2 linked regions of the Candidatus Chlorohelix allophototropha genome follow. The protein of the gene in region 1 interacts with the protein of each later gene in a pairwise test. Links are inferred from orthologs where the notes say so. Each region holds a gene or a part of one and is shown in the gene's direction. Other genes may lie near its edges. The genes, in order: ftsZ and rlmN.

The links.
Region 2: the proteins of ftsZ (region 1) and rlmN interact in binary tests that used the Escherichia coli proteins (3 or more experiments, as listed by UniProt). The link is inferred for Candidatus Chlorohelix allophototropha from one-to-one orthologs.

What each region holds. Positions count from the first base shown.
Region 1 is NZ_CP128399.1:2,450,312-2,456,651, reverse strand. Bases 1,947-4,741 are described here. They hold ftsZ (cell division protein FtsZ), read left to right. Parts: upstream 1,947-2,658; coding sequence 2,659-3,825; downstream 3,826-4,741. Other genes in these bases: zapE (cell division protein ZapE), read left to right, coding at 4,167-4,741; ftsA (cell division protein FtsA), read left to right, coding at 1,947-2,535. In the rest of the region: OZ401_RS10805 (cell division protein FtsQ/DivIB), read left to right, coding at 1-243; OZ401_RS10800 (PLP-dependent cysteine synthase family protein), read left to right, coding at 243-1,190; more of ftsA, read left to right, coding at 1,195-1,946; more of zapE, read left to right, coding at 4,742-5,249; OZ401_RS10780 (FAD-dependent oxidoreductase), read left to right, coding at 5,251-6,340. UniProt on the Escherichia coli protein: Essential cell division protein that forms a contractile ring structure (Z ring) at the future cell division site. The regulation of the ring assembly controls the timing and the location of cell division.
Region 2 is NZ_CP128399.1:110,300-116,766, reverse strand. The notes cover bases 255-3,176. They hold rlmN (dual-specificity RNA methyltransferase RlmN), read left to right. Parts: upstream 255-1,090; coding sequence 1,091-2,263; downstream 2,264-3,176. Other genes in these bases: larC (nickel pincer cofactor biosynthesis protein LarC), read left to right, coding at 2,294-3,176; OZ401_RS00530 (response regulator transcription factor), read left to right, coding at 255-1,006. Also shown: OZ401_RS00535 (IS4 family transposase), read right to left, coding at 1-56; more of OZ401_RS00530, read left to right, coding at 254-254; more of larC, read left to right, coding at 3,177-3,562; OZ401_RS00515 (DedA family protein), read right to left, coding at 3,604-4,347; OZ401_RS00510 (DedA family protein), read right to left, coding at 4,498-5,178; OZ401_RS00505 (hypothetical protein), read right to left, coding at 5,276-5,644; OZ401_RS00500 (lamin tail domain-containing protein), read right to left, coding at 5,660-6,467.

The sequences.
Region 1 (6,340 bases):
AGTGCTGCCCCAATTCTTGATAGATTGCAAACGGAGGGTATAAAAATCACCTCGCTGGATTACTCGCCTACAACCGGCTTAATAGTGGTAGGAAATGGCAAAACCGGAACATGGAAAGCGCTTTTTGGAACAGACGCAGAACTGGATAAGAAAATCAATTTGCTGAAGGCGTTGCAGGCTCGAACCGATTTGAAATGGTCATTGGCAGATTTGCGCTTTACCGATAAGCCGGTTATAAGCTGATGTTCTTTAATAGTATTTTAGAAACAATCGGTAATACCCCGTTGGTAGCGCTGGACAGATTGGCGGAAGGCTTACCGGCAAGGGTACTGGCTAAGATTGAGTCGGTAAATCCCGGCGCAAGCGTTAAAGATCGTGCTGCGCTTCGGATGATTGAGGAAGCCGAGAAGCAGGGCTTATTAAAGCCGGGTGGTACGGTGGTCGAACTGACCAGCGGCAATATGGGTGCAGGGCTGGCGATAGTATGCGCCATCAAGGGCTATCGCATGGTTGCGGTGATGAGCGAAGGCAACAGTATTGAACGGCGCAAAATGCTGGCAGGTTTAGGCGCGGAGGTAGCGCTAGTGCCACAGGCGATTGGTAGCGTACCGGGTAAAGTTAGCGGCGAGGATTTGGCGCTGGTGGAAGAACGGACACAAGCGCTGGTGAAGGAATTAAATGCTTTTCGCCCTGACCAGTTTAATAATCCGGCGAATGCAGCGGCGCACGAACTGGCAACCGGAAAAGAGATATGGGAACAAACCGACGGTAAAGTAACTTCTTTTGTGGCAATTGCCGGTTCCGGCGGTAGTTTTGTTGGAACGGCGCGTGCATTGAAACACTATAACCCGGCTATCAAGTGTTTTGTAGTTGAGCCGGAAACAGCACAGGTAATCGGGGGCAAGCCCGTTACAAATTCGGCGCACAAATTGCAAGGCGCAGGTTATGCGCTGATGCCGCCTTTGTGGGATTCGGGGCTTTGCGATGGGACTATCGGGATAACAGATGAAAAAGCCACTTTTACTGCTCGCGCTTTGGCGAAGCAGGAAGGTATCTTTGGGGGCTTCAGCAGTGGCGCAAACGTAGCTGCCGCGCTGCAATTAGCAAAACGGGCGTTACCGGGCGACCTTATCGTAACGCTGGTATGCGATAGCGGATTAAAGTATCTGAGCACCGATTTGGTGGAGTAAACATATGGCTGTTAACCGTGAAAAACCCTTGGTGGGAATAGACATTGGCACTTCTAAAATCAGCTGCATTATCGGGCAGGTGACCAAAGATGGGCATATTGATATTACCGGATACGGAGTAAGCCCTAGCAAAGGGTTGGCTAAAGGCGTAGTGGTAAATATCGAAGAAACCTCGCAAAGTATCGCCAGTGCGGTGGAAAAAGCTGAAAGGCTTGCCGGAATAAAAGTTGGCGCGGCTAATGTAGGGGTAACGGGCAGCCATGTAAGCAGCATCAATAGTCGGGGCGTGGTTGCGGTGAGCAAATTCGATCGCGAGATAGGGCATGAAGATGTAGCAAGGGTAATGGACTCTGCTCGTGCAGTAGCTATACCGCCCCAGCGCGAAGTTTTACATGTTATCCCGCGCACCTACGTAATTGATGGGCAGGATGGGGTACGCGACCCAATCGGTATGAGTGGCTACCGTCTTGAAGTAGAGACTCATATTGTTACTGGAGCGGTCAGCATTTTGAATAACCTTTACAAGGCGGTACAGCGCGTAGGCATCGAAGTGGAAGAGTTGGTACTCGAATCGCTGGCAGCCAGCGAAGCGGTGCTAGGAGAGGCGGAGAAGCGTCTGGGTGTCGTGTTGGTGGATATCGGCAGCGGCACAACCGATATTGCAATATACATTGACGGTACTATCTGGCACACCGCGGTATTACCGATTGGCGGCAATCATATTACCAACGACATCGCCATTGTATTGCGTACTCCGCTTGAAACGGCTGAACGGTTGAAGACAAAGTACGGTGATGCTTCGGTAATCGGCTCTATGAAGGGTTATTACGGGGGTTATTACGGACACGATAACTGGAAATTGCGCAAAGTAGATGAGAATCCTAAAGTGGATGAACAGCCGGATGAAATGATCGAAGTGGAAGCTTTCGAAATCGGTAGTAAACAGCGCGTTTCCAGAAAAACTTTGAATGAGGTAATCTATGCTCGTGCGCGCCAGCTTTTTGAGATGGTGCAAGGCGAGATCAAGAAAAGTGGCTACGATGCGATGATCCCCGCAGGCATTGTGCTTACGGGTGGTTCTGCCAGTTTGACGGGTATTACCGATGCGGCGGCGCATATATTGCGAATGCCCGTTCGTGTAGGTGTCCCACGGGGGATGAGTGGAATGGGCGGAGACGCCTTGAACAATCCCGCCTACAGCGCCGGCGTGGGACTGGTGTTGTGGGGTCTGAAGAAGATGAACGGCGAAGATATTTTGCAGGAACCGCGCCGCGCCAGCAGTGGCGGCGGTGGGGTTGGCAGGAAATTTTCTGGCTGGTTGCGAAATTTTTTACCGTCACAATAGTAGTTAATCGGGACTTATAGCCGGGTATTGAGTTCCAAACTGGGTTTATCGGTCGGGGATAGCACAGTAATGGGGAGAGAGAAACCGGCAACAAGCGGGTTGCGTTAAAAGGAGATAACCCTAATGACATCAAAAAGGATGCATGATCAGCAGTTAATAAATAGCGTGGATCTGGAAAGCTTCGCGCAGATAAAGGTTGTGGGCGTAGGTGGCGGCGGTTCCAATGCAGTGAACCGTATGATTGAGAGTGGTCTTACCGGTATTGAGTTTTACGTAGTGAATACCGATGCTCAAGCCTTGCTCTATAGCAAAGCCCCTACCCGTATTCGGATTGGCGATAAAGTTACCAAAGGACTTGGCGCGGGCGGTAATCCGGTAATCGGCGCTAAGGCTGCTGAAGAAAGCAGCGAGGAATTGTTTGAAGCGCTAAAGGGCGCGGACATGATATTTATCACCAGCGGTATGGGCGGTGGTACAGGTACAGGCGCTTCCCCTATCATAGCCCAGATCGCTAAGGAAATCGGCGCGCTTACCGTGGGCGTGGTAACCAAACCGTTTAGTTTTGAAGGCAATCGCCGCAAGGCTTCTGCCGAAGAAGGCATTGCCCGCTTTAAAGAGCATGTAGATACCTTAATCACAATTCCTAACGATAGGCTGTTGCAGGTTGCCGATAAGAAGACCAGCATAGTAGAAGCCTTCAGAATTGCGGATGATGTATTGCGGCAAGGTATTCAAGGTATTTCTGATCTGATTACCGTTCCGGGCTTAATCAACCTCGACTTTGCTGATGTTAAGAGCATTATGACCGATGCAGGGTCTGCTTTGATGGCAATTGGACATGGTACGGGCGATAATCGTTGTATTGATGCCGCCAAACAGGCAATTGAAAGTCCTTTGCTGGAGCTATCAATTGAAGGGGCGCGCGGAGTGCTGTTCAATATTACCGGTGGAGATGATCTCGGTATTCTCGAAGTTTACGAAGCAGCGGAGATAATTCAGCAAGCCGCCGATCCTGACGCTAATATTATAGTCGGTGCAGTGATTGATCCACGTATGGGTAGTGAAGTGAAGCTGACGGTGATTGCAACAGGCTTTGATGCGGTACGCAAGCCGCAATTGCGCCCGGTGCAAGTGCCGCACTATACCAACCAACCGTTGCAACAGCCTTCCGGCAAGACCAACTACCAGCCTACTGCGCCGGCTGAGCCGTATCCTTATCGCCCTGCGGCTAACGATGATTTGGATATTCCGCCGTTCCTACGCTATCGCCAGAACCGCGGGAATCAGTAGCACCGATTTTGAGTTAAATAAACTACGGTTTTGTGAGAGATATCGCCCGCTGGTAACCGGGCGAATCGCCGCCTAAACCGGAACTCAAAATCACTTTTCAATGGACATATCTTTGTATTGACCTCTTATCCTAGACGCTACTAACGTCAATCCGGATAGGTGCGTTGATACATTCTCTTTTAACGCAAACCAAGCAGCGGTCCTCACAAGGGATCGCTTTATTTTGCTATAAAATAGCACAAATGTGCGCTTACTACAAGTAGTAATTCTCCACTTTTCTCAACACGCTAGTATTGACAGCGTATTGATTAATCGGCTACACTCAGCAGGTGAATACATCGTTGCAAAAATCACAAGATGGGCTTGAATTGCCCAACCGTACCCTGACCTTTGACCAGATTGACTGTGAGGTTAGTATTGAAGAGGTGGTCGGGGGTTTTGTGCCTACTCCCCGTTTTTCCCATGTTTCGTTTGAAAGCTATCGTCCTGACCCGAAGCAGCCTTCTCAAGCAAGTACACTACAACGGCTACGCGAATATGTGAGTGGGATACAAGCAGAGCGTGGCGAGCGTGGGGGTCTTCTTGGCTTTTTAAAGAAGAAAACGCCGGTTGCTATAAAGGGGCTTTACCTTGATGGTGGCTATGGGGTGGGCAAAACTCATCTTCTTGCTTCTGCCTATTTGGAAGCACCTGCCCCCAAAGCCTATCTTTCCTTTCAAGAACTGGCTTATGCGATTGGTGCTAAAGGGATGGCACCGGCAATAGAAGCTTTCAAACCCTATCGCCTCATCTGTGTGGATGAGTTTGAACTGGATGATGTGGGAAATACCATGCTCGCCAAAACTTTCATCCGAGGTGTGATGGAGGGTGGCAACACCCATATCTTGACCACTTCAAACACGCTACCAAGTGAGTTAGGACAAGGGCGTTTCAATGCGGATGATTTCAAGCGTGAAATCGGTATCATCGCCCAAAGTTTCGAGTCGATTAGGTTAGAGGGTGAGGATTATCGCCATCGTGCTTACGGTGAGAATGTCCTTTCGGAAGGTATTTATGCGTCTGATTCCGCTGCGCTGCACAACGCCTACACACACTATATGCCGCTTAAAAGCTCAAAGTTATATACCACTTTTGATGAATTGCTAAAACATTTGGCAGCGCACCATCCTATTCGCTACTCGCGCTTGCTTGTGCCACTGGAAGTAGTATTTATCGAAGGGCTTGCACCTTTCCACGAACAGATTGACGCGCTCCGTTTCGTACATTTCATCGACAAACTGTACGACCAGCGGGTAAAACTTGCGGTGTCGGCAAGATGCACACTACCAGACCTGTTCTTGCCGGAATATCGTGATAAAGGGTACGCTAAAAAGTATCGACGTTGCCTCTCTCGCCTACATGAGTTAATTTCAGAAGGAATATAAAATGCAATCTGAGCCTCGTGCCTGTGTGATAATCGGGGGTGGTGTAGCAGGACTGACTGCCGCTTTACATTTGACCGAGCGGGGATTGTTGCCGCTCGTGCTGGAGGCTGAACCTGCCTTTCTGGGTGGTCGTTGGAGTACAAAACCGGCAGTTGAGCTTACTTCTGCCGATGGGCGGCGCTGGAGCTTTCCTGCCGAACATGGGATTCATGGCTTGTGGTGGCAATACAAGAACCTCAAAGCGATGGCTGCCCGGCACGGCTTTATGCCGGAACTGGTTTTTGCAGATCGCCAGCAATGGGTTCACGGTGAGTCGAACGGTAAAATTCTACGCTGTGAGATGGGGCGAGGTGTGCGTCGTACTATACTTTGGCCTGCCCCTTTCCATTACGGCGCGTTGTCATTTTACCCCCCTTTCGTGCGGATGCTAACTTTCAGTGATATTTTCAAAATCCCGGTAGTGCTAGGTACTTTGCTGACTGCTACCGCGATTGACCCGTTGGTTGAAGGTGTAAGCTTAGAAGGTAAAACTGTTGCGGATTTGTGCAAAGGCTGGCCTCCGCGCATGACCGCATTTCTAGCAACTTTGGCGCGTAGTGGCTTATCGGCACATCTAGATCAGGTTCCGGCAGCGGGTTTTATTGCTTTCTTACGCTTTTATTCGCTGCTGCGGCGAGACAGCCAGCGTTTCCACTACTTGCCCACCGACCCGGAAACCGCGTTGATTGCGCCGATGGCAGAAAAAATTGTTCGGGCTGGTGCTGAGATTCGTAAGGACGCAAGGGTAGAACGGCTTGAACGTGTGGGTGAAACAGGTTGGGTAGTATTTCTGGAAAATGGGGAAAAAATCGAAGCATTGCATGTAATAGTGGCTACCGATGCGCCCGCCGCCAGCCGTATCTTTAACAATAGCCCAACCACCGCAGCGATTACTGCTGATATGAAATGGCCCGAAGGTCGCCATACGGGAGTCTTGCGCTTTTGGTTCTCCGAGTCGCCTCGCAAGCGCACTGCCGAAGCGGGTATTATCAGTGGCGATTTTATATTAGATAACTTTTTCTGGCTGCATCGTATTCTGAATTCGTTCAAAG
Region 2 (6,467 bases), 2.3 Mb from region 1 along the record:
TGGAGTTGCAACAATTGCTGTTTTATGGCACGATGTCGGCGAAGGTTGTCACTCATTTTGGTATCCTTTTGCTTTCTACTTTGGTCGGTAAGAAAACTACAGTTTACCACTCTGCCTCAACCTTCTCCTCCTTTTCCTCTCCTTTATATCTGTACGGTAGCAAATTTGTCCTTGATCGTTATGTTAATTGTTAGGTTTTCCTGTTAAAATAGAGTAGTTAATCAATAAAAAGGAACATAGTGGTATCTATTTTATGACAGAAAAAACCAACTCAAACGCAGAATCGGCAAATACCGCAATTGCCGATAAAGTACTAGTAGTTGACGATGAGTCCGATATAAGGGTTTTGGTTGAATATCATCTTAAACGCGCCGGATACAATGTACTGGTGGCAGAAGGTGGTAAACAAGCAATTGAGATTGCGCGCAAAGAAAACCCGGTGGTTGCCTTGTTGGATCGAATGATGCCAGAAATGGACGGGGTAGAAGTCTGTCGCCAGTTACGCCAGATTAATCCGAGCATGTTTATTATGATGCTCACTGCCTTGGACACGGAGGATCAGAAAATTCTCGGTCTAGAAGCGGGCGCAGACGATTATGTTACTAAACCCTTCAGTGGACGCGAACTGGTAGCACGTGTAAACGCAATGATGCGGCGCAACAAAATCCAGGCTGAAATAATCTCAGTACCTAAAGCCACCGAAGCTCCTTCTCAAACCGGGTTGATTATAGATTCAGAGCGAAGGCAGGTTTGGAAGAACGGGCAGGAACTGGATTTGACCAAATTGGAATTTGACCTACTAAAATACCTACATGATCATCCCGGATTGGTTTTCAGCCGCGACCAATTATTAGAGCAAATCTGGAATTATGATTACTTTGGCGATGGGCGCGTAGTAGATGTACACCTAGCGCGTCTGCGTAAAAAGCTAGAGGAAGACCCTTCCAACCCTCGCTATGTGCAGACTATTCGGGGAGTCGGCTATAAGTTTTCGAATAAACCTTAACCACTTTGCTTATCCTAGCAGTAATGGTAAAATTTCTCCCGTAACCAGTGAGGCTACGGGATTTTTTATTGATTGGATGTATAAATGCTACCGCAGGATTTTCAGGCAGATCTAGCCGAAATAGAAAATATAAATATTGCCACCGCTTCTATACCGCTTACCCAGACAAGCAAACCGCTGCCTGATTTGCTTGCGCTTGAGCGGGATGAATTGAAAAATGTTGTTTTGAGCTTCGGGCAACCTGCCTTTCGCGCTAACCAGATTTGGGACTGGCTATATCGGAAATTCGCCGCAGAGTACAGCGAGTTGGGCAACTTGCCTCGCCCTTTGTTGGAAAAATTGCAGGGAAATTATCGCCTTGCCCCGCTGGAAGTGATAGCTGAAAAAGTTGCGCATGACGGACAAACCCGTAAAGCTCTTTTCCGGCTATGGGACGGCGCGGAAATCGAAACGGTATTAATGCTTTACTCCGATCGCGCTACTGTATGCGTTTCAACGCAGGCTGGCTGCGCGATGGCTTGCTCTTTTTGTGCTACCGGCTTGATGGGTTTGAATCGTAACCTGACGGCGGGGGAAATCTTGCAACAGATCTTGCACTACGAGCGTTTCCTGATAAACACCGAAGATCAAAAATTGACTTTGGGGCATAAGCGGGTTTCCAACCTTGTGTTTATGGGAATGGGCGAACCGTTGGCAAATTACCTGAACCTCTGGAAAGCGATTCGACGCTTGCATGACCCGGATGGTATCAACCTGAGCGCCCGTAAAATGACCGTTTCCACGGTGGGTTTACCCCAAATGATAAAACGCTTCGGGCAAGAAGAACTGCCGGTGAATCTAGCTCTTTCGCTGCACGCCCCAAATGATACGCTACGCAGCCAGATGATGCCTATCAGTCGCCGTTATCCCATCGCCGAGCTAATCGAGGCTTGCCGGGATTATATCGCCAATACCAATCGCCGCCTCAGTTTTGAATATACACTGGTAGAAGAGGTTAATGATACGGTGGCTTGTGCGCGAGAACTGGGCAAACTCATCAAAGGAATGTTATGCCACGTAAACCTGATTCCGATGAATCCCGTTCCCGGTAGTAGCCAGCGCGGTTCTGATATAAATCGAGTTAAGGTTTTCCAAGCAGAATTGACTCGTTATGGTATTCCTAACTCGGTGCGGGTGGAGATGGGACGCGATATTCAGGCGGCTTGCGGACAGCTAAAGGTAGCGCAAGACGGTAAACACAGCCGTTTGAGTCAATAACCCACAAGGTACTTTCAGAAAATATAAGCAATGGGCAAACTGATTTATTTTGACGCATTTTCCGGTGTAAGCGGTGACATGACACTCGGCGCATTGCTGCATGCCGGAATGCCGCTTGATTACCTCAAAGCTGAACTGGCAAAACTCGGTGTAGCTAATTACCATCTTGAAATGAATCGAGTCGAGCAGCATGGCATCAGCGGGATAAAGCTAGATGTAATTTTAGAGCAACCGGAACTGGAAACGCAGCGCCATCTCCGCGAGATACTCGCTATTATCGAAAACAGCGCATTGATTGATAGAGTCAAGGATAGAGCCTCTCGCATTTTCCGGGCGTTGGCAGAAGCCGAAGCGCAGGTTCATGGAGTACCGCTTGAACAGGTGCATTTTCACGAGGTCGGGGCAGTAGATGCTATCGTGGATATTGTAGGGACGTGCCTAGGCTTCGAATATTTCGAAATAGAGCATTTTTATTGCAGCGCATTACCGCTGGGTAGCGGCTTTGTAAATACGGCGCACGGAATTCTGCCTGTGCCTGCCCCTGCCACCCTGCAATTGCTGGCAAACGCCGGGGCTATTTTGTCGCCCCAAGTAACCCTATCCAATGGTAGCCAATACCCTGCCCGCAGCGAAATGGTAACGCCTACAGGAGCGGCAATTGTAACAACCTTGTGCCGCTTCACCCAACCCGCTATGCAACTGGAAAAAATCGGCTATGGCTTCGGGAGTCGCGAATTTGATTGGCTAAATGCGCTGCGCCTGTGGCTAGGAGAACCTCTGCCAGAAACTGAGACTCATAAAACAATACAGTTAACACAGGAATCGCTTACTAGCGACCCTTTTGAACATGACGAAATTTGCGGACTAGAAACCAATCTTGACGATATGAGCGCGGAAGGCTTGGGTTATCTGATGGATAAATTGCTGGCAGAAGGCGCACTAGATGTTTACTTCAGCCCTATCCAGATGAAAAAAAACCGCCCCGGTGTAATGCTAGGCGTGCTGGCAAATACCAGCGATGAAGCGCGTATTGCCGAGCTTATCTTGAAAGAAACCAGCGCCTTTGGCGTGCGAGTAAGCCAATATCGCCGTTACAAAGCCGGGCGCAATTTCCGAGAAGTGGAAGTGGCAGGCTCAAAAGTACGGCTCAAGCTCAAGTTTCTCAACGGCATAGCGGTAGAAGCCGTGCCGGAATACGAAGATGTAGCGGCAATCGCACGCCGCACCAAGAGACCATTCCGTGAAATTTATGAAGCAGCAAAAAACACAGCCGAAATAAAAAATCCCCCTCCGGCATAGCAGGGGGAAACTCCGGTACTAGCCATAAATTAACCGCGATTTTAGTCTTTTTTATTAAGTTGAGCGGCAGATTCCACCTTACCATCACGTTTGAGCAACTTCTTGAGGCTATTCGTAAAGCGCATCCGGTTATCTTTTTCCTTGAAAATATGGTATATCCCCGGCGCAACTGAAACTAAAATAATCAAGAAAATAATTGGCAACAGGAATTTATCTATATCCGGTATCACCTGACCCAAGAAATAGCCAGCGAGAGTGATACAAACTGCAAATACGAAAGCGCCCACCACATTGTAAGCTAGAAATGTGGCATAGCGCATTTTGCCCATGCCCGCTACAATCGGCGCGAAGGTGCGCACAATCGGCACGAAACGCGCCAGCAGAACTGTTTTGCCACCGTATTTATCGTAAAATTTTTGAGCGCGAATAATATGATCCTTATGGAAGAAAAATGAATCTTCCTTGTTAAATAACTTCGGACCAAACTTGCTGCCTGTCCAGTAACCTACACTATCGCCCAAAACAGCGGCAATAAAACATAGGGGAACCAGTAACCAGATATCAAACCAACCCTGAGAAGCAAAAAACCCGGCAGTAAAGAGCAAACTGTCACCCGGAAAGAAAAAGCCGAACAGCAAACCCGACTCGGCGAAAACAATCAGCACTATGCCGAACAAGCCTAGGGTTTTGATAAGATAAACAGGATCGAGGAAGAAGCCGCCTTCTTTGGCAACAACGTCTGTTGCTGCAATTACATCATAGTCAAGAAAAATTGTCAGTTCCAAATCCCGCAAACTCCTTCTCGGTTATATTTATTAAATTTTCCCACAAAAAACCGTTCACCATCCCTTGTAGTCGATGGTTAAGCTTAACAACAAAGCTCTCGACAGGTGAGCGGCAAAAAGGATATGTCAAATTTCAATGAAAGCGGAGGCTTATTCCTTGCCTTTGCCGCCTACAACCGAAGCAGCAAGGCGTTCTTGCTTGCGCTTTTTCAGCGAATTGTACACAAACCAAACTACTAGAAGTAGAATTACAGCAATGATGGGGTAATCTAACCAGCCGATTGAGTTGCGAACCGACTCAAATTGTGCCCCCAACACAAACCCTACCCAAGCTAAAGCCAGCGACCAAATAAATGAACCTATAAAGGTTAAAGGTAAAAATATGGCAAGATGCGTGCGTACCACACCGGCAGGCAAACTTACAAATGTGCGTACCACCGGTAGCAAACGAGAAATAAAAGTGGCAAGGGCGCCCCAACGATCGAGCCATCGTTCGGCAATTTCCAGATGCCCAACGTTAATCAGCACATACTTGCCGTATTTAACTACCAGAGGTCTGCCGCCAAAGAGTCCGATATAGTAGCCGATTATAGAGCCGATTGTGCAGCCTACACCACCGATTACACCAGCCCAGACCAGTTGCAGCCACACGGGAGTATCACCGGCAATATTGGTCACCAGCAACCACCCTGCCAGCGGCATAATAATTTCGCTGGGTAGCGGAATCATCATGCTTTCAATTGCCATCATCGCTATTACGCCCCACCAGCCAACACTATGGTAAAAAGTTGTCAGGAAGTCGATCAGCCAGTTTTCAAGACCCTTTAACACAATTAATCCTCCGATAAATAGTAAAAAAACCACTATTTCCAAAATAGTGGTAAAGCGGGGTTTTGTCAATAAAAAATTATTACAGTCAGGTTAAAAACTATTCTCTAGTCCAACGCCAATACAAGACTACCGGGATTAATGCCAGAATTGAGGCAACCAGCAAACCCACATTTGAGATAGTACGGAAAATCCAAAGCGCTACCCACATATTACTATCTCCGGTTAGGTTCGGATACAAGTAAATATTCGCGACATAGTGCGGTATGGAGAAAGTCAAAATCAACAACCAACCCGCAATGCGAGTAAGTCCTTCTACCGGGGGTTTTTGGATAATTTCTAACAATTCTCCCAGAATACGAGCAAACCAGAAGAGCGCCAGAGCCAATATAATAAAGCCTATATCCAGCAGTAAAGCCTGGAGTTGTTGTTGCTGGAATAACTCTATAACATTGCCGAATACGGTCATCGCCTATGCCTCCCTTTACTCAGCCGCCAGTATATCTTTGGCAATATTGCGAAATACATTGATAACCGCAGCACAGGCTATACCGGAGATGAATAACGAGGTAAAACCAATCCAGCGATCTTGATCGTTTAAACTGCCTCTGGAAATGAAAGCTAGAATTGTAACAACGTTATAAACCATAATTCCGATTGGGGCTAGCAACAACAACTGCCAGTAGGTGCGTTGTTGAGCCAAAGTCTCAAAGCGGCGGGCAATTACCGCTATCATCACGAATACCAGAAAAAGTATCAAACCGCCAACGATAGTAATAACATTGGTAGCTTCATTCAGCAAGAAATTATATTTTTCACGAGGTTGTGGCACTGCGCCGCCCGGCGAAACCGATTCGTGAATGGTAAAGATACCCGGTTTATTTACATCGCGCGCGCCGGTCGGTGGAGTTCTCCCTAGACTTTTGGGATTATCACCCCCAATAGAAGAAAGCGAAAGATTTACCGAACCGGAAACGCCAATTTTATTCAATAAGCTTTGCGAAGGGTTACCCCACCCGACTTGATCAAGCAACTGACCTCCCTGCAACAAAGTAATGGCATCATCTTTGGGGTCAAGATCACCCAGAACACTTGAACCATCAAAGGGTACAGCTTTAGAAGAGGGAAAGGCGGCTTTGAAGTTCGAAACGCTTGATACCACCAATAGGTAAGCGCCGCCCGGAACTGGTTTTCCTTGTCCTACCTCTAGTAAGTCTGATTTTGTGGGGATTAGCGCGGTTGCCTTTTGTTTACTCAAATCCAGCGAGCCTTTAGCAGTTCTAAGGGTCAAG